One region of the Streptomyces sp. NBC_00425 genome, then DNA from elsewhere that is predicted to be linked to it. Evidence: riboswitches for the same ligand, from Rfam matches in the RefSeq annotation. Region 1 holds a riboswitch; each other region holds the start of a gene.
What was found. Region 1 has a riboswitch for cobalamin ahead of OHS82_RS05015 (ABC transporter substrate-binding protein). Riboswitches for the same ligand answer to the same signal wherever they lie in the genome.

Region 1 (7,363 bases):
CGCTTTCGCTTTCGCTTTCGGGAGCGCCGCACTTCGGCCGGTCGACGGTCGGGTGGGCGGGCCTCCGCCCGGCAGGCTCGGGCGGCCCGACGACGGGCTCCGCGGCCGGCTCTCGCAGAGGCGGCGCGAAGGCTCCGGGGCCCGGGACCCTGTCCGGCGGTGCGAGGCGGTCCAGGTCCCGCACGGCCGCCCGGTGGGCGTCGACCATGGCGGACACGGGCGCCGGCAACCAGCCCTCCGTCAGCACCTGTTCGGCGCCGCCGGGAGCACAGGCCGCGGAGAGCCGGTCGGGGTGGATCCTCAGGACCGGGTCCTTGGCGTGACAGAGACTGATGATCTTGTCCAGTGGTTCGGGCACCAGGCTCAGGTCCGGCGACCCGTGGGCCACCTGGTAGAGCTGCGCCGCGCCCACCGCCCCGCCGAACGGCGAGCGTCCGGACGCGGCGAACGCGAGCACCGAGCCGAGGCAGAAGACGTCGCCCTCCGGGCCCATCGGATCCCCGGTGGCCTGCTCCGGGCACATGTAGTCGAGAGAACCGAACAGGGTCCCCGAACCGGTGAGTTCATAACCGTCACGGGCGCGCACGATGCCGAAGTCGATGACCCGCGGGCCGTCCGCCGCGAGCAGCACGTTGGACGGTTTCAGGTCACGGTGCACGAGCCCTTCGGCGTGCACCGCGGTCAGCGCCTCGGCGATGCCCGCGCCCAGTGCGAGGACCGTCTCCACCGGCAGCGGCCCGTGCGCGGCGACCGCCTCGGCCAGGGTGGGGCCGGGTACGTGGTCGGTGGCGAGCCAGGGCGTCTCGTCGTCGGGCGCGGCGTCCACGACGTGTGCCGTGTAGGGGCCGCCGACCGCCGCCGCTGCCGCCACCTCGCGCCGGAACCGGATCCGGAAGTTGTCGTCGTCCGCCATCTCGGGACGGATCACCTTGACCGCGACGACGCGGCCGGCCGAGGACCGCGCCAGATAGACCCGGCCCATGCCGCCTGCACCGAGCCGGGCCACGAGCCGGTAGGGCCCGAGCTGCTCGGGGTCTTCTGGACGCAGTGGCTGCATGCCCTCGGCCGCCTGTTCTCGGTGGTGACGGGCGGAGATCCCGCCCACGCTGCGGGGGAAGGCCCGGTGGGGTCCGGACCACAGACTAGGCGCTGGAACGGCGGACAGGAGTGCGTCCTCGTACGCGGGTCCACGCACCTGGAAGTAAGTGCCCGGTCGTCCTCCGGTTCCCCCACGTCCATGTGACGTCATGTCAGAGATCGGGTGACACGTGCTTTCCCTGCGGGAACAGTGCACGATGAGCAACAAGTGCACGATGAATGCACCTTGCGGGCCCGAGACCTCCGATGTGCCGAAGGTCACCCCCGCCGGCGCCCTCGACGCCTGTGGTAGCTTGCCGAGGCCAGTCGTACTCGTGTGCGCCCCCGGGCGCGCAGGGGTCAGGGAATCCGGTGGGACTCCGGAGCTGACGCGCAGCGGTAAGGGCGACGGGCGGGGCTTTCGGCCACTGGAACGCGCATGCGCTCCGGGAAGGCGCCTCGCCCGGGTGACCCCGAGTCCGAAGACCTGCTGGCGGCCTCCGGTGTCGCAGACCGGCCGGAGGAGCGCACCGTACGACCGGGCTTCGCGCTTGAGCCCTCGACGCCGAAGGAAACTCCGTGCCGTTCGCACGTCCCGTCCGCTCTGCCGTGCTGTTCCTGGCGGGCGCCCTCCTGTCGACCGGCTGCGGCGGCTCCGCCGCTCCCGCCGGCTCTTCCGGCTCCTCCGCGGACGGTTCCGCCGGCAGCGACGCGGCCGGCCGTACGGTCACTCTGGACAACTGCGGACAGCGGGTCCGGATCGAGACGCCCCCTCGTCGGGCGGTCTCCCTGAACCAGGGCACCACGGAGATCATGCTCTCCCTCGGGCTCGCCGACCGGATGGCGGGCACCGCCACCTGGACCGACCCGCTGCCCAAGAGCCTCGAGAAGGCCGACGCCCGGGTGAAGCGGCTGGCCGACAACGCGCCCTCCTTCGAGAAGGTCCTGGACGCCGAACCCGACTTCGTGGCCGCCTCGTTCGCCTCCACGCTCGGCACCGGCGGGGTGGCCACCCGCGCCCAGTTCGAGAAGCTCGGGGTCCCGACCTATCTCTCTCCCTCCGACTGCGCCGGCAAGGACAACAGCGGCGGCGGCGACGGCGTCCGCACCGAGCCGCTGACCATGGACACGGTCTACGGCGAAGTACGCGACCTGGCACGGGTCTTCGGGGTCGAGAAGCGGGGGGAGGAACTGGTGGCCGACCTCGAGTCCCGGATCGCCCGGGCCGCTTCGGGCCTCGACGCCGAGAACGTCACCCTCCTGTACTGGTTCGCCAACTCCCAGTCCCCCTACCTGGCCGGCTGCTGCGGCGCCCCCGGCGTCATCACCCGCGAACTCGGCGCGAAGAACGTCTTCGACGACACCGAGGAGGAGTGGCCGCAGGTCAACTGGGAGACGGTCGCCGACCGCGACCCGGACGTCCTCGTCATCGGCGATCTGACCCGTAGGCAGCAGACGGCCGAGACCGCGGCCAAGAAGATCGCGTTCCTGGAGAACGACCCGGTCACGAGGAACATGACCGCGGTGCGGAAGAAGCGGTATGTGCTCCTGTCCGGGCAGGCGATGAACCCGACCGTGCGCACGGTCGAGGGAGTGGAGAAGGTGGCGGCGGCACTGCGCGCGTACGGCCTCGCGGGATGAGCGCCGCGGGCCCGGCGGCCGCCGCGCCCGCGACGGCGGCGCGGGGGCTGCGGCACGTGCTGCTGTGGGCGGCCGGTCTCGCCCTGCTGTGCGCGTCCGTCGCCGTGGCGATCACCATCGGCCCAGCGGACATCGCGGTCGCAGACGTGTGGTCCACGGTGGCCGCCCATCTCGGCATCGGCGAGGCCGGGTTGACGCCGCTGAGAGACGGCATCGTGTGGAATCTGCGGCTGCCGCGCACCCTGCTGGCCGCGGTGTGCGGCGCCGGCCTCGCCGTGTGCGGCGCGGTGATGCAGTCCCTGCTGCGCAACCCGCTCGCCGACCCGTTCGTCCTCGGGATCTCCTCCGGCGCCTCGACGGGCGCGGTCGTGGTGGTCGTGCTGGGGGCGGGCGGCGGGGCCCTGTCGGTGTCCGGCGGCGCGTTCCTCGGTGCGGCGGTCTCCTTCGCGCTGGTGCTGCTGCTCAGTCACACACTGGGCGGCGCCACGGACCGGGTGGTGCTCGCCGGGGTGGCGGCCATGCAGATGTTCTCGGCGCTCACCTCGTTCGTCGTCATGACGACCGCCGACGCGGAGACCACCCGCGGGGTCCTGTTCTGGCTGCTCGGCTCGCTCAGCGGGGCCGACTGGGCGGACGTGGGCCTGGGGCTCGCGGTGCTGGCCGCGGTGCTGGTGGTGTGCACGGGGTACGCGACGACCCTGGACGCCTTCGCGTTCGGGCAGGACGCCGCCGCGTCGCTGGGCGTGCACGTGGCCCGCACCCGGCTGGTCCTGCTGTGCGTCACCGCCCTGCTGACGGCCACTCTGGTCAGCTCGGCGGGGGCGATCGGCTTCGTGGGCCTCGTGCTCCCGCACGCGGCCCGGGCCCTGACCGGTCCCGGGCACACCAGGCTGTTGCCGGCCACCGCGCTGGCGGGGGCGGTGTTCCTGGTGTGGGTGGACACCCTCGCCCGCACCGTCCTGGACCCGCAGGAGGTGCCGGTGGGCGTGGTGACCTCGCTGATCGGCGTCCCCGCGTTCGTCCTCGTGCTGTACCGGACCAGGAGCGCGCGATGACCGGGACCGCCGAGGACTCCGGTCTGCGCGGCGACCGCCTCGCCTACGCGGCGGGCGGCTCGCTGATCCTGGACGGGGTCGACCTCACACTGCGCCCGGGGACCGTCACCGGCCTGCTCGGCCCGAACGGTTCCGGCAAGTCCACGCTGCTGCGTCTGCTCGCCGGTGTCCTCGCCCCCGCCTCGGGCGTCGTCACCCTCGACGGCCGCCCGCTGGCGCAGGTCGGCCGGCGGGCGGTCGCCCGGCGCATCGCCGTCGTCGAGCAACAGGCAGACGCCCAGGTCGCGTTGAGCGTTCTGGACGTCGTGCGCCTGGGCCGTGTCCCGCATCGTCGGGCCTGGGGCGCCGCCTCGGTCGAGGACGAGGCCGCGGTCCGTTCCGCACTGGAGCGGACCGGCCTCGGCGACAAGGCCGGCCGTCTGTGGCACACCCTCTCCGGAGGCGAACGCCAGCGTGTGCAGGTCGCCCGCGCGCTCGCCCAGCAGCCGCGGGAGCTGCTGCTGGACGAGCCCACCAACCACCTCGACATCCAGCACCAGCTCGCGCTGCTGGACCTGATCACCGAGCTCGGCGTGACCAGTGTCGTCGCACTGCACGATCTGAACCTGGCCGCGATGTACTGCGACCGGGTCGTCGTCCTCAAGCAGGGCAGGGCGGTGGCCGGCGGCACACCCCAGGAGGTGCTCACCGAGGCGCTGATCGCCGACGTCTACGGGGTGCGGGCCAGCCTCACACGCGACGGCCCCGACGGCCGCCCGCACATACGCTTCCTGGGCGCCCTGCCCGCCGGACGGAACGGGGAGCACCAGGGCGGGGAGCCGCAGGACGGGGAGCCGCAGGACTGCCAGGGGCGGAGCGGGGGCAGTGGCACGAGGGACGGCCGGGCGGCGTGCAACGACCGGCGGCCGGCGCTCTGACCGTCTGTCGCGGGGCGCGGCGTCGCCGTCCCTGCGCACGACCACGTCCTGCGCGACACCTCCTCGGCGCGACCACGTCCTCGCGCTCCGCACCGGGAGACCCTACGTTGATGACCTCACCAGAAGGAGCCGCCACGTGACCATCCGGGTCGTACTCGTCTCGCCCGCGACGAGTTCGTCGCTGCGGCAGGCCCGTTTCGACGACGGGGCCTCGATCGACGCCGCCGGGGCGGCGCTCGCCCGCGCCGCGGCCGGGACCCTGCCCGCAGCCGCGCGGGTCCTCGTCTCGCCCGGTGTGCGGTGCGGTGAGACGGCGGCAGCCCTCGGTCTCGACGCGCTGGAGACGGCGGAGCTGGCGGGTCTGGGGGTGGGCCGGTGGCGGGGCCTGACGCTCGCCGAGGTCGGCGCCGCCGAGCCGGAGGCGGTGGCCCGCTGGCTCGCCGATCCCGGGTCGGCGCCGCACGGCGGCGAGTCCGTGCGGGATCTGTGCGACCGGGTGGCCGGCTGGCTGGAGAGGGCTGCGGACGACGAGGGACGCATCGTGGCCGTCGTCGAGCCGGAGATCGTACGGGCCGCGGTGGTGCATGTGCTGGGGGCGTCCGCCACGGCCTTCTGGCGGCTGGACGTGCCGCCGTTGACGGCGACCTCCCTCAGCGGGCGCGGCGGACGCTGGAACCTGCGGCTGGGACTTCCACTGGATCGGGCGGACGCGGCCTGAGGCCGTGTCCGCCCGATCGTCGTCGGTCTCCGGGACGGAGTCCGCGGCTCACCGCGAGGCGGTCACCGCCGTCCCCGCGGGGATCGCGGCGGGCTTCGGGTTCAGCAGCCGTTCGGCCAGTTCCCCGAAGACGAGGCCGAAGCCTGCCCACATCGTGATCTGCAAGGCGAGCGAGGAGAGCCGGAACCGCCACAGCAGGGCCGCCGGGAAGTCCGTCGGCACCTCGTTGACGGAGGGCAGGAACGCGTAGGCCAGCCCGATCACGACGGTGAAGCCGAGAACGGCGACGACCGTGGCGTACCAGGCTCCCAGTCCCGGTGCGAGCCGTTTGCCCGCGATCACGGCGGCGACCGCGAGGAGCACGCCGAGCACCATCATCAGGAAGTACAGGGTGGTCCGCTTGGCGATGGTGTCGTGGTCACCGACCGCGGGCGGATTGGCCGGGTACTTGAGGAACGGGACGACGTACACGGTGAGCAGCGCCGCTCCCGAGAGCAGGAGCGCCGTGGCCCGGGGGCTGAAGCGGCCGACGCGGCCGAGCGCGAAGCAGTACGCCAGGGCGGCGATGCCGCCGAAGGCGACCCCGTACACCAGGACGCCGGTGGCGAGGCCCGCGGTGGACTGGAGGCTGCGGGAGACGAGTTCGACCTCGTGCTCGTGCGCGGGCGCGTGGGACTCCTCGAAGCCGATCGCGCCGTCGACGTTCGGCTCACCGAGGAAGTAGGCGACGACCAGGGCGAGCACGCCGGCCGCGAGGCCGGCGAGCATGCCGCGGACGAGCAGGTTTCTTACCGTTGCGGAGTTCATCGAGTGCGCGGCGTCCCTCGTCAGTGGCAGGGGAAGCCGAGAAGGTGGCGTGCGTCGTGCACCCACTCGTGGACTCCCTCGCCGGAGACGACGGAGGTGGCGCCCTGTTCGGCGCCGACGAAGTAGAGCAGGACCAGCATCAGGACGCCGAAGAAGACGGCCCAGGGGGCGATGTCCTTCAGCGGCAACTTGGCGGGTACCACAGGGGTGGTGGGGGTCGGCTGGGCGACATGCTGCGCCATGGCAGGGCCTCCTCTGGGAGTTCGCGTCCCATCTCGGTGGTGCACAGGACGACGGCTCCGGGTCTGACTCTTGATGTGCCCCTCGAGGAGGAGCGCACCGTTCACAGTGGCGCGACCGTGCCGGATTTCCACCGGCTTCCGTGCTGACGTCGTCGATATCAGAGCGACGGTACCGCGTGTCGCCCGCTCGGCCAATACCGCACCGCCTGCCGTGATGTCGCTCGCAGCGGCCAAGTGGTGCGGATCACCGGCAGGATCGGGTGCTGACCGGAGGGCAGAGCGGGTGCTGATCGTGTGGCGATCGCCGGACCGCGAGCGTCGGACGGCTGCCGCGGTGACCGTCACGGCGACGGACTGATGCCGGCGGACGGGTCGAGGAGGCCGGCGACCAGGGCGGCGAACTCGTCGGGGGCGGCGAGGCGGACGCCGAGGGCCTCGGCCTTGGCGCGCTTGGACCCGGCGCCCTCCCCGGCCACCACGAGAGAGGTCTTCCCGGAGACGCTGGAGGAGGAGCGGCCGCCGGCCCGTTCGATGAGTTCGTTCATCTGATTGCGGCTCAGCTTCTCCAGCGCTCCGGTCATCGCGCCGGTGACGACCACGGTCATCCCGGCCAGCGGACCGCCCGCCGCGTCGGCGCCTTCCGCGCCTTGCATGCCTTCCGTGTCTTTCGTGCCGTCGTCTTCGCCCTCGTCGGCTGCCGCGGCTGTGCGGGGCACGGGCGGGGTGGCGCCCGGTTCGGTCATGTTCACCCCGGCCGCGACGAGTTTGTCGATGAGCGGGGCCAGTTCGGCGAGTTCGGCGACGATCGACGGGGCCTTCTCGACGCCGATGCCCTCGACCTGCCGGATCCCCTCGGCGTCGGCGGCGCGGAGATGGTCCATGGTGGCGAAGTGCCGGGCGATGCGC
Region 2 (7,363 bases), 540 kb from region 1:
GCGCTCGTCGCCGTGCTCCGCCAGGTCGGCCCGGACGTGCGCGCGCACGTGGTTGACCTCGGCCGGCTCGTCGAGCGAGGCCGCGAGGCGGACGGCGTCGTCCAGCAGCCCGATGGTGTGCGGGAAGGCGTCCCGGAAGAAGCCCGAGATGCGCAGGGTGACGTCGATGCGCGGGCGGCCCAGCTCCTCGTGCGGGACGGCCTCCACACCGGTCACCCGGCGCGAGGCGTCGTCCCAGACGGGGCGGACGCCGAGCAGCGCCAGGGCCTCGGCCACGTCGTCGCCCGCGGTGCGCATGGCGCTCGTGCCCCACAGGGACAGCCCGACGGACGTCGGCCACTCGCCGTTGTCGGTGCGGTAGCGCTCCAGGAGCGAGTCGGCGAGGGCCTGGCCGGTCTCCCAGGCGAGCCGGGAGGGGACGGCCTTGGGGTCGACGGAGTAGAAGTTGCGGCCGGTCGGCAGGACGTTGACCAGACCGCGCAGCGGCGAGCCGGAGGGACCCGCCGGCACGAATCCGCCGGCCAGCGCGTGCACGGCGTGGTCGAGTTCGGCGGTGGTGCCGGCCAGCCGCGGGACGACCTCGCGGGCGGCGAACTCCAGCACGGCGGCGACCTGTTCGCCGTGCTCGGCCGGGACGGCGGCCGGGTTCCAGTCCGCGTCCTCCATCGCCTGGACGAGGGCCCGGGCCCGGGCCTCCGCCTCGTCGGCCGTGGTGCGGGTCGCGGCGGACTCGTCGAGGCCGAGTGCCTCGCGCAGGCCGGGCAGGGCGGTGGCGCCGCCCCAGATCTGGCGGGCGCGCAGGATCGCGAGGACGAGGTTGACGCGGTCGCCGCCGGCCGGCGGGTTGCCGAGGACGTGCAGGCCGTCGCGGATCTGGGCGTCCTTGACCTCGCAGAGCCAGCCGTCGACGTGCAGCAGGAAGTCGTCGAAGCCGTCGTCGTCGGGACGGTCGGCGAGGCCGAGGTCGTGGTCGAGCTTGGCGGCCTGGATGAGGGTCCAGATCTGGGCGCGGATCGCCGGCAGCTTCGCCGGGTCCATGGATGCGATCTGGGCGTACTCGTCGAGGAGTTGCTCGAGCCGCGCGATGTCGCCGTAGGAGTCGGCGCGGGCCATCGGCGGGACGAGGTGGTCGACGAGGGTGGCGTGCGCGCGGCGCTTGGCCTGGGTGCCCTCGCCCGGGTCGTTGACCAGGAAGGGGTAGACCAGGGGCAGGTCGCCGAGAGCGGCGTCGGGGCCGCAGGCGGCGGACAGGCCGGCGTTCTTGCCGGGCAGCCACTCCAGGTTGCCGTGCTTGCCGAGGTGGATCATCGCGTCGGCGCCGAAGCCGCCGTCCTCGGTCCGCGCGGCGATCCAGCGGTAGGCGGCCAGGTAGTGGTGCGAGGGCGGCAGGTCCGGGTCGTGGTAGATGGCGATCGGGTTCTCGCCGAAGCCGCGCGGGGGCTGGATGAGGATCAGCAGGTTCCCGAAGCGCAGGGCGGCGAGGACGATGTCGCCCTGCGGGTTGCGGCTGCGGTCGACGAACATCTCGCCGGGCGGCGGGCCCCAGTGCTCCTCGACGGACGTGCGCAGCTCCTCGGGCAGCGCGGCGAACCAGCGGCGGTAGTCCGCCGCCGGGATCCGCACCGGGTTGCGCGCCAGCTGCTCCTCGGTGAGCCAGTCCTGGTCGTGGCCGCCCGCCTCGATGAGCGCCCGGATCAGCTCGTCGCCGTCGCCGGAGGCCAGCCCCGGCACCTCGGCGTCCGTCCCGAAGTCGTAGCCCTCCTCGCGCAGTCGGCGCAGCAGCGCGACGGCACTGGCGGGGGTGTCCAGTCCGACCGCGTTGCCGATGCGGGAGTGCTTGGTGGGATAGGCGGAGAGGACGAGCGCGAGACGCTTGTCGGCCGGCGGGATGTGGCGCAGCCGGGCATGGCGTACGGCGATGCCGGCGACACGGGCCGCCCGTTCGGGGTCGGCGACGTAGGCGGGCAGTCCGTCGGCGTCGATCTCCTTGAAGGAGAACGGGACGGTGATCAGCCGGCCGTCGAACTCCGGGACGGCGATCTGTCCGGCCGCGTCCAGCGGGGAGACGCCTTCGTCGCTCGTCTCCCAGTCGCTCCGTGAGGAGGTCAGGCACAGTGCCTGAAGGATCGGGACGTCCAGGGAGGTCAGCGCGCCCGCGTCCCAGGACTCGTCGTCGCCGCCCGCCGAGGCCTCCGCGGGGCGGGTGCCGCCCGCGGCGAGCACCGTGGCGACGATCGCGTCGGCGGCCCGCAGTTCCTCGATCAGTTCCGGCTCGGGGGCGCGCAGGGAGGCGACGTACAGCGGGAGCGCCCGGGCGCCGGACGCCTCGACGGCGTCGCACAGGGCGTGCACGAAGGCGGTGTTGCCGCTCATGTGATGGGCCCGGTAGTACAGCACGGCGATCGTCGGGACCCCGGGGGCGTCGGCCCGCGCCGGCCGCTCCAGCGGACCCCAGGTGGGGGCGGACGCCGGGGCGTCGAAACCGTGGCCGGTGAGCAGGACCGTGTCGGAGAGGAAACGGGCGAGCTGCTCCAGGTTGGCCGGGCCGCCGTGGGCGAGATAGGCGTGGGCCTCGGCGGCGATGCCGACGGGAACCGTGGAGGCGGCCATCAGCTGGGCGTCGGGGGCCTGTTCACCGGTCAGGACGACGACCGGGCGGCCGTCGGCGAGCAGCAGGTCGAGGCCGTCCTGCCAGGCGCGCACCCCGCCGAGGAGGCGTACGACGACGAGGTCGGCGCCGTCGAGGAGCGCGGGAAGGTCGTCGAGGACCAGCCGGGCCGGGTTGGCGAAGCGGTACGGGACCGGGCCGGCTGCGGCACGGGCGCTCAGCAGGTCGGTGTCGGACGTCGACAGCAGAAGGATCATGGGGCGTCGGCCTTCCTCGGGGTGTCCGCGCCCCGGGCGGTGTCGGACGGCGGGAGTTCCTGACTCGCCCGGCTTCTGAGGGCCGGGCTCACAGTGGCGGGACCGCGCCGGATTCGCACCGGGCTTCCTCCCCTGTCGCCGTCGTGGCGTCGGCGGACCGGATGATCCACCGCAGAGCATAGTAAGGGGCGGGGGAAGAGGGCACAGGCATACCTCCCAGGTGGACGTGGGTATGCTCGCCGCCATGTCCTCGGCTGACCTCCGTCCAACATCCCAGGCCACAGCGGTCTCACGGGACCGCGGTGACGCCTGCCCCGGGGCGTTGCGACTGCACGCGGCGGACGACGGGGCGTTGGCCCGGGTCCGGGTGCCCGGCGGGGTGCTGAGCGTCCGTCAGACCGAAGCGCTGGGCGAGGCCGCCGGGCGGCTGGGCGACGGGGAGATCCATCTGACCTCGCGCGGCAACGTGCAGTTGCGGGGCCTCGCGGACGGCTGCGGCGCGGAGCTCGCCGTCCTGCTGGACGCGGCCGGACTGCTGCCCTCCCCCGGGCACGAGCGGGTGCGCAACATCGTCGCCTCGCCGTTGTCCGGCCTGGACGGACGCGGCCTGCACGACGTCCGGCCCTGGCTGTCGGATCTCGACGCGGCGCTGTGCGGGAGCGGACCGGCGCGGGAGCTGTCGGGCCGGTTCCTGTTCGCCCTGGACGACGGGCGCGGGGACGTCGCCGGGCTCGGCGCCGACGTGACGCTGCGGGCCACCGGCGACGGCGGCGCGGTGCTCGATCCGGCTGCGGTGCGGGTGTCCGCGCAGGACGCGCCGCGGGCCGCGCTGCTGGCGGCCGAGACGTTCCTGGAAGCCGTACGGGAGTCCGGCGGCGGAGTCTGGCGGGTGGCCGAACTCGTTCTGTCCGGAGGCGAGTTGGCGGAGCGGGTGCGTCACCGTCTGGACGCCGAGGGCATCGGCCGGTCGCCCGTGACGGAAGTCGCCGCCGCCGCGGTCGCACAGGGGCCCCCGCCCGGTGTCGTCGGCGACGCCCTGTCCGCGCACGTGCCGCTCGGGCGGCTCTCCGCCCGCCAGTGGCGGGAGTTGACGCGGGTCGCCGGGACCGAGCTGCGGCTGACCCCGTGGCGCGGAGTCGTCGTCCCGGTGCCGGACCAGGCCCCACGGCAGCGGGCCGAGTCGCTCGTGCGGCTCGCCGCGGCCGGTCTCATCACCGATCCGGCCTCGCCCTGGCCGCGGGTCGGCGCGTGCGTCGGACGGCCGGGGTGTGGCAAATCCCACGCCGACGTCCGGGCCGACGCGGCCGACACTGTCGACGCGGCCGGCGCCTGCCCCCTCCCGCTGTACTGGTCCGGCTGCGAACGGCGCTGCGGACACCCCCACGGCGACCGGATCGACGTGGTCGCCTCCGCCGACGGCGGCTACCGGCTGTCCGCGGTGCGGTCGGGCCGTCCGACGCGCACCGCACCGATGACCGACACCGACCACCTCGCCGCCGCCCTGGCGGCGATCACCTCATGAGCCGTACCACCATCGAGAGCAGCGAGACGAACACCGTGAGCAGCTACGACTACGAGAAGGACGGAGCGGCCATCTACCGCCGGTCCTTCGCCACCATCCGCGCGGAGTCCGACCTCGAAGGACTGCCCGCCGACGTCAGCCAGGTCGCGGTCCGGATGATCCACGCCTGCGGGATGGTCGACCTCGTACACGACCTGGCGTACACGCCGTCCGTCGTGGCCCGCGCCCGCGAGGCCCTGCGGGCCGGCGCGCCGATCTTCACCGACGTGCAGATGGTGGCCAGCGGGGTGACCCGACGTCGGCTGCCCGCCGCCAACGACGTGCTGTGCACGCTGTCCGACCCGAGCGTGCCGGAGCTGGCGGCGCGGCAGGGCACCACGCGCACCGCCGCCGCGCTGGAGCTGTGGCGGGACCGGCTCGAGGGCTCGGTGGTCGCCGTCGGCAACGCGCCCACCGCCCTCTTCCGGCTGCTGGAGATGATCGAGGAGGGCGCGCCCCGGCCCGCCGCCGTGATCGGCGCGCCGGTCGGGTTCATCGGCGCGGCCGAGTCCAAGGACGCCCTGGCGGCGAACACGCTCGGCCTGGAGTACCTGGTGGTGCGCGGACGCCGTGGCGGCAGCGCCATCGCGGCCGCCGCGCTCAACGCGATCGCGAGCGAGGAAGAATGAGCGGCAAGCTGTACGGCGTCGGGCTCGGCCCCGGCGACCCGTCCCTGATGACCGTACGGGCCGTCGAGGTGATCGGCGAGGCGGACGTGATCGCGTATCACAGCGCGCGGCACGGCCGGTCCATCGCCCGCTCGATCGCGGCGAAGCACCTGCGCGCCGACCACGTCGAGGAGCGGCTGGTCTACCCGGTCACCACGGAGACCACCGACCACCCGGGCGGCTACCAGGGCGCCATGGACGAGTTCTACGCCGAGGCGGCCGCCCGGCTGGCCGTGCATCTCGACGCGGGTCGCACGGTCGCGGTGCTCGCCGAGGGCGATCCGCTGTTCTACGGCTCCTACATGCACATGCACAAGCGGCTCGCCGACCGTTACGAGACCGAGGTCGTCCCCGGTGTCACGTCGGTGTCCGCCGCCGCCGCCCGGCTGGGCGCCCCGCTCGCCGAGGGCGAGGAGGTGCTGACGGTGCTGCCGGGCACGCTGCCCGAGGAAGAGCTCACCGCGCGGCTCGCCGCCACCGACGTGGCCGTCGTGATGAAGCTCGGCCGCACCTTCCCCAAGGTGCGGCGCGCCCTGGAGGCCGCGGGACGGCTGGACGAGGCGCGGTACGTGGAGCGGGCCACGATGAGCGGGGAGCGGACCGGCGAACTGGCCGACGTGGACCCGGAGTCGGTGCCCTACTTCTCGGTGGCCGTGCTGCCCAGCCGGGTCGACGCCGAGCGTCCCGTGCGGCCCCTCGGGGACGTCGTGGTGGTCGGCACCGGCCCCGCCGGCCCGTTGTGGCTGACGCCCGAGACCCGGGCCGCGCTGGCCGCCGCCGACGATCTGGTGGGCTACACCACGTACCTCGACCGGGTGCCCGTGCGGCCCGGACAGCTGCGGCACGGCAGCGACAACCGGGTGGAGTCCGAACGCGCCGAGTTCGCGCTGCAGCTGGCGCAGCGCGGGCGGCGGGTGGCCGTCGTCTCCGGCGGCGACCCGGGGGTGTTCGCGATGGCGACCGCCGTCCTGGAGGCCGCCTCGCAGCCCGAGTACGCGGACGTGCCGGTGCGGGTGCTGCCGGGGGTGACCGCCGCCAACGCAGCCGCCGCCCGCGCGGGCGCCCCGCTCGGCCACGATTACGCCACCATCTCCCTCTCCGACCGGCTCAAGCCGTGGGAGGTGATCGCCGATCGGCTGCGCGCGGCGGCCTCGGCGGACCTGGTGCTGGCCCTGTACAACCCGGGCTCGCACAGCCGCACCTGGCAGGTGGGCAAGGCGCGCGAGCTGCTGCTGGAGCACCGGGCGCCGGACACCCCGGTGGTGGTCGCGCGCGACGTCGGCGGCCCCGGCGAGCGGGTGCGGATCGTGCGGCTGGCCGATCTGGACCCCGCCGTGGTCGACATGCGGACGATCCTGCTGGTGGGCTCCTCACAGACCCGGGCCGTGCGGCGGGGGGACGGCGAGCAGATCGTCTGGACCCCCCGCCGGTACCCCGAGGCGTGAGCGTGGGCGGCGCCGGGCGACCGGCGCCGCCGCGGCCGTCAGGGGCGGGGACGCCACCCTGCGCGGACGTCGGCGGCACAGGCGTGAGCAGGGCAGCCGGCACGGGCGGGGACGCCACCAGCACGGGCGCCGGGGACGAGGACGCCACCCGCACGGACGGCAACGGCGAGGACGCCTCCCACACGGACGGCACGGGCTCGGGCGTGAGGCCAAGGCATCAGGGGCCGGGTCCCCTCCCGTGTGGACGGCAGGGGCGGGACGTGAGAACGGCGGGACGTCAGGGGCGGGCGGCGAGGCGCTCCGCCACCCAGCGGGCCGCCTGCTCGGGTTCCTCCACCTCGGGCACGCCCTCGGGGACGGCCGGCCGCCGGACCACGACCACGGGCAGCCCGGCCTCACGGGCCGCGGTCAGCTTCGGCGCGGTCGCCGCTCCTCCGCTGTCCTTCGTCACCACGACGTCGATGCGGTGGCGGCGCAGCAGCTCACGCTCCCCGTCCAGGCTGAAGGGGCCGCGGTCGAGCAGGATCTCGCAGTGCGGCGGGCGCGGGGCCTCGGGCGCGTCGACGGACCGCACGAGGAACCACGGTCCGTCCAGGGCGGCGAACGCGGGCAGGCCCATCCGTCCCGTGGTGAGGAACACGCGGCGGCCGAGCGCGGGCAGCAGCCGCGCCGCGTGCTCCAGGGAGTCGGCCTCGTGCCAGCGGTCGCCCTCGACGGGGACCCAGCCGGGGCGGCGCAGGGCGAGCAGGGGAACATGGGCGGTGGCGGCGGACCGTGCCGCGTGGAAGCTGATGGTCCCGGCGAAGGGGTGGGTGGCGTCGATG
Region 3 (7,363 bases), 6.3 Mb from region 1:
CGTCGCCGACCGCGTCGCCCGACCCCGGCGGCAGCCCGCCCCCGCCGTCGGGGCCGCCCTCGGGACCGTCGCCGGGGCCGCCCTCGGGGCCCTGCGGGCCGGGGTCGGGGTCCTCGTCGTCCGAGCCGCCGAACTCCTCGAGCGTCTCGTCGAGTTTGTCCTCGTCGAGTCCGGGCGCGTCGAAGGGGTTGCGCCGCCTGCGGTGCGGCAGCGCGAGCAGCGCCGCCTGCCGTACGTCCTCCGCGAGCACGTCGGTCCGTCCCGCCCACGCGGCCAGCGCGGTGGCTGTGCGCGCCATGACGATGTCGGCGCGCATGCCGTCCACCTCGAACGCGGCGCAGGTCGCCGCGATCTGACGCAGCGCCGCGTCGCCCAGCCGCACCGACGGCAGCAGCTCGCGCGCGGCCGCGATCCGGCTGCGGACGGCGGCCTCCTCGTCCGCCCAGCGCGCGGCGAACGCCTCGGGATCGTCGTCGTGCGCGAGCCGCCGCCGCACCACCTCCACCCGCTGGTCGGGCTCGCGCGAGGCCGCCACCTCCACCGTCAGCCCGAACCGGTCGAGCAGCTGCGGCCGCAGCTCGCCCTCTTCGGGGTTCATGGTGCCGACGAGCAGGAACCGGGCCGCGTGCCGTACGGAGACGCCCTCGCGCTCGACGTACGAGGCGCCCATCGCGGCCGCGTCCAGCAACAGGTCGACCAGGTGGTCGTGGAGGAGGTTGACCTCGTCGACGTAGAGGATGCCCCGGTGCGCGTCGGCGAGGAGCCCCGGCTCGAAGGCCTTCACGCCCTCCGCCAGCGCCCGTTCGATGTCCAGCGCGCCCACCAGCCGGTCCTCGGAGGCGCCGACCGGCAGCTCGACCATGCGCGCAGGCCGCGTCTCGGACGCCCCCGGCTCGTGCGGTCCGTCCGGGCAGGCCGGGTCGGGCGAGGCCGGGTCGCAGGAGAACCGGCAGCCGGTCACCGCGTCCAGCGCCGGCATGAGCGCGGACAGCGCCCGTACCGCCGTCGACTTGGCGGTGCCCTTCTCGCCGCGCACCAGCACACCGCCCACCGCCGGCGACACGGCGTTCAGCAGCAGCGCGAGCCGCAGGTCGTCCTGGCCGACGACGGCCGTGAACGGGAAAGGAGTACTCACTTCTCGTTGCCTTCCAACTCGCCCTCCGGCTCGGGACGGACGTCCCGCAGCCGTTCGGTGGTGTCGCGCCGCGGCCACCGGCCGGACTCCCCCGTGAACGGGACGCCGCCGGCCGACGGCGACGGCCCGGCCCCCGTGCGGGCGCGAGCGCGGCCGCTCATGCGGGAGCCCCCGGGGGAACGAACGGCAGCCCCGGCGGCGCGCCCGACTCGATCAGCCGCCACAGAGCGTCGGTGTCCGCGTGCTCCTCGATCAGATCGCCGAGCCGGTCCAGCTGCTCCTCGCGCAGCGCGGCGAACGAGGTGTCGGGAGCGGGCACGAAACGCCGGCCCGCGGCCGCGGCCACCTCGCGCAGGAAGGCCCGCCGGAACCCGTCCGACTCCAGCGAGCCGTGCCAGTGCGTGCCCCAGACCTGACCGACCCGGCAGCCGTCCAGGGGGTTCCCGCGGTCGTCGCTGAGGAACGCCTCCCCGCCGTCCACGGTGGCCACCCCGTGGTGGATCTCGTACCCCTCGACGGGCTCGCCGAGGGCTTCGCCGACCGGGCGGGTGAGGGTCTTCTCCGGGGCGAACCGCACCCGCACGGGGAGCAGTGCGAGCCCGTCGACCCGGCCGAGCCGGCTCTCGACCTCGTCCTCGATCCGCGTGCCGAGGATCTGGTAGCCCCCGCAGACGCCGAGGACGGGCCGCTGCTCGGCGGCCCGGCGCACCAGCGCGTCGGCCAGCCCGCGCTCGCGCAGCCACTCCAGCGCCCGCACGGTGCCCCGGGTCCCCGGTACGACGACCAGGTCGGCGTCGGCCAGTTCCTCGGGCCGGTCGACGAACCGCACGACGACGCCGGGCTCGGCGGCCAGCGCGTCCACGTCGGTGAAGTTGGACATCAGCGGAACCGCGCAGACGGCGACCCGCAGCACGTCCTCGCCGACCGGCGGGGCGGTGTTCGACTCCCGCACGGTTCCCCGCAGCGAGACCCTCAGCCCGTCCTCCTCGTCGATCCCGAGCCCGTGCCGGAACGGCAGCACCCCGTACGTCCGCCGCCCGGTGAGCCCGTGCAGCATGTCCAGGCCCGGCTCCAGCAGGGAGACGTCCCCCCGGAACTTGTTGACGAGGAACCCGGCGACCAGTTCCTGGTCCTCGGGCGACAACAGGGCGACCGTGCCGAAGAACGACGCGAACACCCCGCCCCGGTCGATGTCGCCGACGACGAGCACGGGCAGCCGCGCGCTCCGCGCGATCCCCATGTTCACGATGTCGGTCCGCCGCAGGTTGATCTCGGCGGGACTGCCCGCCCCCTCACAGATCACCGCGTCATACGTGCCCCGCAACTCGGCGAGACAGTCGAGAACGGTGCCGAGGAGTCGTTGCTGCCGGCCTCCGTGATAGCCGCGGGCGCTCATCTCGCCCACCGGCCTGCCCAGCAGCACGACCTGGCTGCTGCGCTCCCCGCCCGGCTTGAGCAGCACGGGGTTCATCAGCGCGGTCGGCTCCACCCGGCAGGCCTGCGCCTGCATGGCCTGCGCCCGTCCGATCTCGGCGCCCTCGCGCGTCACGAAGGAGTTGAGGGACATGTTCTGCGCCTTGAACGGCGCGACCTTGACGCCCTGTCGCACCAGCCACCGGCAGATCCCCGCGGTGACGACGCTCTTGCCGGCGTCCGAGGTGGTGCCGGCGACGAGGAGCCCCCCGCTCATGACTGACGTCCCTTCGCGACCAGGCGCGCGGCGACGGTGACGCCGAGCGCGAGCAGACCGACGCGGCGGGAGAGCCGTGCGGCGCGTTCGATGTCGTGCACGGCGACGGCCCGTCCGGCCGCCCCGTTGAGCACCGGCCGGTGCTCGACCCGCCCGTCGTACGCCAGGGTCCCGCCCAGCCGCACCCCGAGGGCGCCCGCGAAGGAGGCCTCCACGGGGCCCGCGTTGGGGCTCGGGTGACTGCGGGCGTCGGCTCGCCAGGCCCGCAGCGCGCCGCGCGGATCGTCCCCCGCCGCGGCGGCCAGCACGGCGGTCAGCCGCGCCCCCGGCCACCCGGCGAGGTCGTCGAGCCGGGCGGAGGCCCAGCCGAACCGCAGGTACCTCGGCGAGCGGTGACCGACCATCGCGTCAAGGGTGTTGACGGCCCGGAACCCGACCAGTCCCGGCACGCCGCCCACGGCGCCCCACACCAGCGCCCCGACGACGGCGTCGGAGGTGTTCTCGGCGACGGACTCCACGACGGCCCGGGCGATCCCGTCGGCGTCCAGCGCCTGGGGATCCCGCCCGCACAGGTGCGGCAGTCGTGCGCGGGCCGCCTCGACGTCCCCCGCCTCCAGGGCCCGCCCGATCGCGCGTGCCTCGCGGACGAGTGAACTGCCCCCGACGACGGCCCAGGTGGCGGCGGCGGTCAGGGCGACGGAGGCGGCGGGGGAGCGGCGCGCACCCCGCGAGGCGACGGCCCCCAGGGCGACGGCGCCGCCGGCGCACACGACGGTGTGCAGGGCGCCCCACCCCCGGTGGTCGCGCCACAGCAGCCGTTCGACGGCGCCCGCGGCCCGCCCGAACACGGCGACCGGATGCCCGCGGCGGGGGTCGCCGAGGAGCAGGTCGCCGAGAAGGCCGGCGGCGGCGCCGTACGCGTGGACGCGCTCGGCACCCATCGGGTCAGCCGGCTGTGGGGGCGGGGGTCGGCTCGGTGGTGACGCTCGGTCGGCAGCCGCACATGGCAGAGGTCCTCACTCAGGGTGTCCGCGCCCTGGTTCGACGAGACCGGCGGCGAGAGTTCCTGGCTCCCGGGGGATTTCCTCCCCGGTGACAGTGGCGGGACCGCGCCGGACTCGCACCGGCTTCCTCTTCTGCCGCCGTAATGGCCCGGGCAGTCCACCACGGGCCCGGAAGGGCCGTCAACTTGCTGTTGACCTGCGCGGGGAGGATGTGCAGAACCCCACACGGCGGGGCCGACGGGGTTCGGGAACGGGGTGCGGAGCGCGGGTACGCGCACCGGGCACGCGGACGAGGTACGGGAACGGGGTGCGGGACGGCGATCCGTCCCGCACCCCGCGAAGGTCCACGATCCGTCGAACCACGACCTGCCGAACCGCGACCCGTCGGACGACGACGTGTCAGACCACGATCAGCGAGATGCCGTAGGCCACCGCCGCCGCGCAGGCGGCGAAGCACGCGTACGCGCCCGTCACCGCGAGGGCGGCCGAGCCGCCCTCGGCCGTCGCGCGTTCCCTGCGCGACAGGCCCATGACCCCGAGGGTGAACAGGGCGACGAGGCCCACGGTGACCACGAGGCTGACGCCGAACACGGAGCCCAGGGCTGCCCAGTCGATCTTCATGCCGGTTCTCTTCCTTCGTTCCGGTGGCGCGGGCTCAGACGGCCGCGGCCGGGGGAGCGGCGGGGGCGGGCGGCGCGGCCGGCGCCGGGATGGTGGCCGTCAGGTCCGTCGTGACGTCCTCGGCCGGCATGCCCGTGGGAGGCGGCGCGACCATGGCGATGGCCGTGGTGATCACACCGGCCGGCTCCTCGGCCTCGTTGACGTTCGACGCGTCGACGACCTCGCGACGGGAGATTTTCCAGATGGCCGCGCTGGAGGCGATCAGGAAGACGGCGACCACGCCCGTGCCCCAGTCGCCGAGCCCGGTGACCGACTCGGCGAGTGCGCCCACCAGGGCCGCGGCCGGGAGGGTCAGACCCCAGGCGACGAACATGCGGGTCGCCGTCGACCAGCGGACCACGCCGCCCTTGCGGCCCAGCCCCGCGCCCATCACCGCACCGGAGACCGAATGCGTGGTGGAGAGGGAGAAGCCGAGGTGCGAGGAGGCCAGGATGACCGTCGCGGCACTGGTCTGGGCCGCGAACCCCTGCTGCGGCTGGAGGTCGGTCAGCCCCTTGCCCATCGTGCGGATGATGCGCCAGCCGCCGAGGTAGGTGCCGAGCGCGATGGCCAGACCGGCGGACAGGATGACCCAGGTGGGCGGGTCGGAGTCGGGGGCCACGGCGCCGCCGGCGACCAGCGCGAGGGTGATGATGCCCATCGTCTTCTGGGCGTCGTTCGTGCCGTGGGCGAGGGAGACCAGGCCGGCCGACGCGATCTGGCCCGCGCGGTAGCCCTTGTCCGCGGCCCTGCCGTCGGCCTTGCGGCCCAGCGTGTAGGAGAGGCGGGTGGCGAGCATCGCCGCGAGGCCCGCGACGATCGGCGCGGCGACCGCCGGCAGCAGCACCTTGGTGACCAGCACGTCACCGTGCACGGCGCCCGTGCCGGCCGAGGCGATGGTGGCGCCGATCAGACCGCCCATCAGGGCGTGCGAGGAGCTGGAGGGCAGGCCCACCAGCCAGGTCAGCAGGTTCCAGAGGATCGCGCCGACCAGGGCGGCGAAGATGACCTCGGGACGGATGCCGGTCTCGTCGACGAGACCCTTGGAGATCGTGTTGGCGACCTCCACCGAGAGGAAGGCTCCCACAAGGTTCAGCACGGCGGACATGGCCACCGCGACCTTGGGCTTGAGTGCACCGGTCGAGATGGTCGTGGCCATCGCGTTGGCGGTGTCGTGAAAACCGTTCGTGAAATCAAACGCAAGTGCGGTTACCACCACAATCGCGAGGATCAGCGAGAAGTTTTCCATTTACCCAGGCAATCGTTCGAAGTCATTGGCTGATTGACCGTAGGCAACCTGGGTGAACGGAAGATGAACTGAGGCGGGCGTCACGGTGTCCGGATGGCGGGGTTGCGATATCGCCCGCGCGAGGGGCACGGGCGGGCCCCGGGAGCGCCTGGCAGGATCGCGGCATGGCTGAGCATCGAGGCGAGCGACCGGACGTCCGGCGGCAGGGGCGGCGGGCGTCCCCCGAGGAGGCGCGGGCCTGGACGGAACTGGTGGCGGCCGCCCGCCGCACGGTCGCCGACGGGCTGGTCGTCGGCACCTCGGGCAACGTCTCGGTGCGTGTCGGCGACACCGTGCTCGTGACGCCGTCCGGCGTGCCCTACGACCGGCTCGCCCCGGACGACGTCACCGGCGTCGACCTCACCGGCCGGCAGGTCCTCGGCGCCCTGGTCCCCACCAGCGAACTGCCCATGCATCTGGCCGTGTACCGGGCCACCGACGCCGGGGCGATCGTGCACACCCACGCCGTGCACGCCACGGCCGTCTCCACCCTCGTCGACGAGCTCCCCCTCGTCCACTACATGGCGAGCGCGCTCGGCGGACCCGTCCGCGTCGCGCCCTACGCCGCGTACGGCACCGAGGAGCTGGCCGCGCACACGCTCCGGGCCCTCGAGGGACGGTCCGGCTGCCTCCTGCGCAACCACGGCACCCTGACCCACGGCGCCGGCCTCGACCAGGCGTACGACCGCACGGCCCAACTGGAGTGGATGTGCCGCCTGTGGCTGACCGCCTCCTCGGTGCCCGGCCGCACGCCCGCACTCCTGACGGAGGAACAGGTCGCCCAGGTGGGGGAGCGTCTGCGGGGGTACGGGCAGCCCGGCTGACGGCCGGGGCCGACGGCCGGGCGGGCGGTCGGCTTTCCCGCGTGCGTCACCCCCGGCGGCCGCACCACTGGCCGGTCTGCGCAATGGCCACGACACTGGGCTCGTGCGCACTGTCACAGCGACGGCCGCCGCCGTCACCGCAGCCCTGGCCGCCGGCGCCGCCGGTGTCGCCGTCGGGCGGTTCGCCAGCGACGCCGCGTTGAAGGCGCCGCCCGGCCGGCCCCTGCCCACCGAGCCCCGGCTCACCGTGCACGGCACGGCCGCCGGACAGGTCACCCTCACGCGCGACCTCGCGGCCCTGCGCCCCGGCGCCTACGGCCTCTCCGGCAACGGCTCCCACGCCGTCGTCGGCCCGGTCCTGCCCGACGCCCCGCACTCCGCCGACACCGTCGTGCGCCGGCTGGAACGCGTCACCCACGGCTCCCTGGACGCCGGCGACGCGGTCTGGCTCACCCCGAACCTGTACGTCGGCGACCCCGGCAGCGCCCTCGGCCTCGACCACGCCGACGTCGACGTGCCCGGCGAACTGGGCAACCTGCCCGCCTGGTTCGTCCCCGGAGCCCGCCGCACCTGGGTGATCGCCGTGCACGGTCTGGGGACCACCCGGGAGCACGCCCTCAACCTCATCGGCTTCCTGCACGGCGCCCGCTTCCCCGTGCTCGCCCTCGCCTACCGCGGCGACCTCGGCGCGCCCCGTCCCCCGGACGGCCTGAACCACCTCGGCGCGACCGAGTGGCGTGACCTGGACGCGGCGATGCGGTA

Region 2: it holds a riboswitch for cobalamin, as region 1 does, so the genes downstream of both, cobN (cobaltochelatase subunit CobN) here and OHS82_RS05015 (ABC transporter substrate-binding protein) in region 1, are expected to answer to the same signal.
Region 3: it holds a riboswitch for cobalamin, as region 1 does, so the genes downstream of both, OHS82_RS32525 (cobalamin biosynthesis protein) here and OHS82_RS05015 (ABC transporter substrate-binding protein) in region 1, are expected to answer to the same signal.

What each region holds. Positions count from the first base shown of each region.
Region 1 covers NZ_CP107928.1:1,147,593-1,154,955, forward strand. The annotation lists gene OHS82_RS05010 (protein kinase domain-containing protein) at 1-1,057, opposite strand, end outside; cobalamin riboswitch at 1,440-1,566, shown strand; gene OHS82_RS05015 (ABC transporter substrate-binding protein) at 1,657-2,718, shown strand; gene OHS82_RS05020 (FecCD family ABC transporter permease) at 2,715-3,773, shown strand; gene OHS82_RS05025 (ABC transporter ATP-binding protein) at 3,770-4,690, shown strand; gene OHS82_RS05030 (histidine phosphatase family protein) at 4,827-5,408, shown strand; gene OHS82_RS05035 (CbtA family protein) at 5,457-6,215, opposite strand; gene OHS82_RS05040 (CbtB domain-containing protein) at 6,236-6,457, opposite strand; gene ligA (NAD-dependent DNA ligase LigA) at 6,799-7,363, opposite strand, start outside.
Region 2 covers NZ_CP107928.1:1,687,179-1,694,541, forward strand. The annotation lists gene cobN (cobaltochelatase subunit CobN) at 1-2,865, opposite strand, end outside; cobalamin riboswitch at 2,900-3,051, opposite strand; gene cobG (precorrin-3B synthase) at 3,098-4,387, shown strand; gene OHS82_RS06960 (precorrin-8X methylmutase) at 4,384-5,055, shown strand; gene OHS82_RS06965 (precorrin-2 C(20)-methyltransferase) at 5,052-6,539, shown strand; gene OHS82_RS06970 (cobalt-precorrin-6A reductase) at 6,817-7,363, opposite strand, start outside.
Region 3 covers NZ_CP107928.1:7,399,132-7,406,494, forward strand. The annotation lists gene OHS82_RS32510 (putative cobaltochelatase) at 1-1,135, opposite strand, end outside; gene OHS82_RS32515 (hypothetical protein) at 1,132-1,296, opposite strand; gene OHS82_RS32520 (cobyric acid synthase) at 1,293-2,825, opposite strand; gene OHS82_RS32525 (cobalamin biosynthesis protein) at 2,822-3,766, opposite strand; cobalamin riboswitch at 3,867-4,006, opposite strand; gene OHS82_RS32530 (hypothetical protein) at 4,229-4,450, opposite strand; gene OHS82_RS32535 (inorganic phosphate transporter) at 4,485-5,738, opposite strand; gene OHS82_RS32540 (class II aldolase/adducin family protein) at 5,903-6,601, shown strand; gene OHS82_RS32545 (alpha/beta hydrolase) at 6,705-7,363, shown strand, end outside.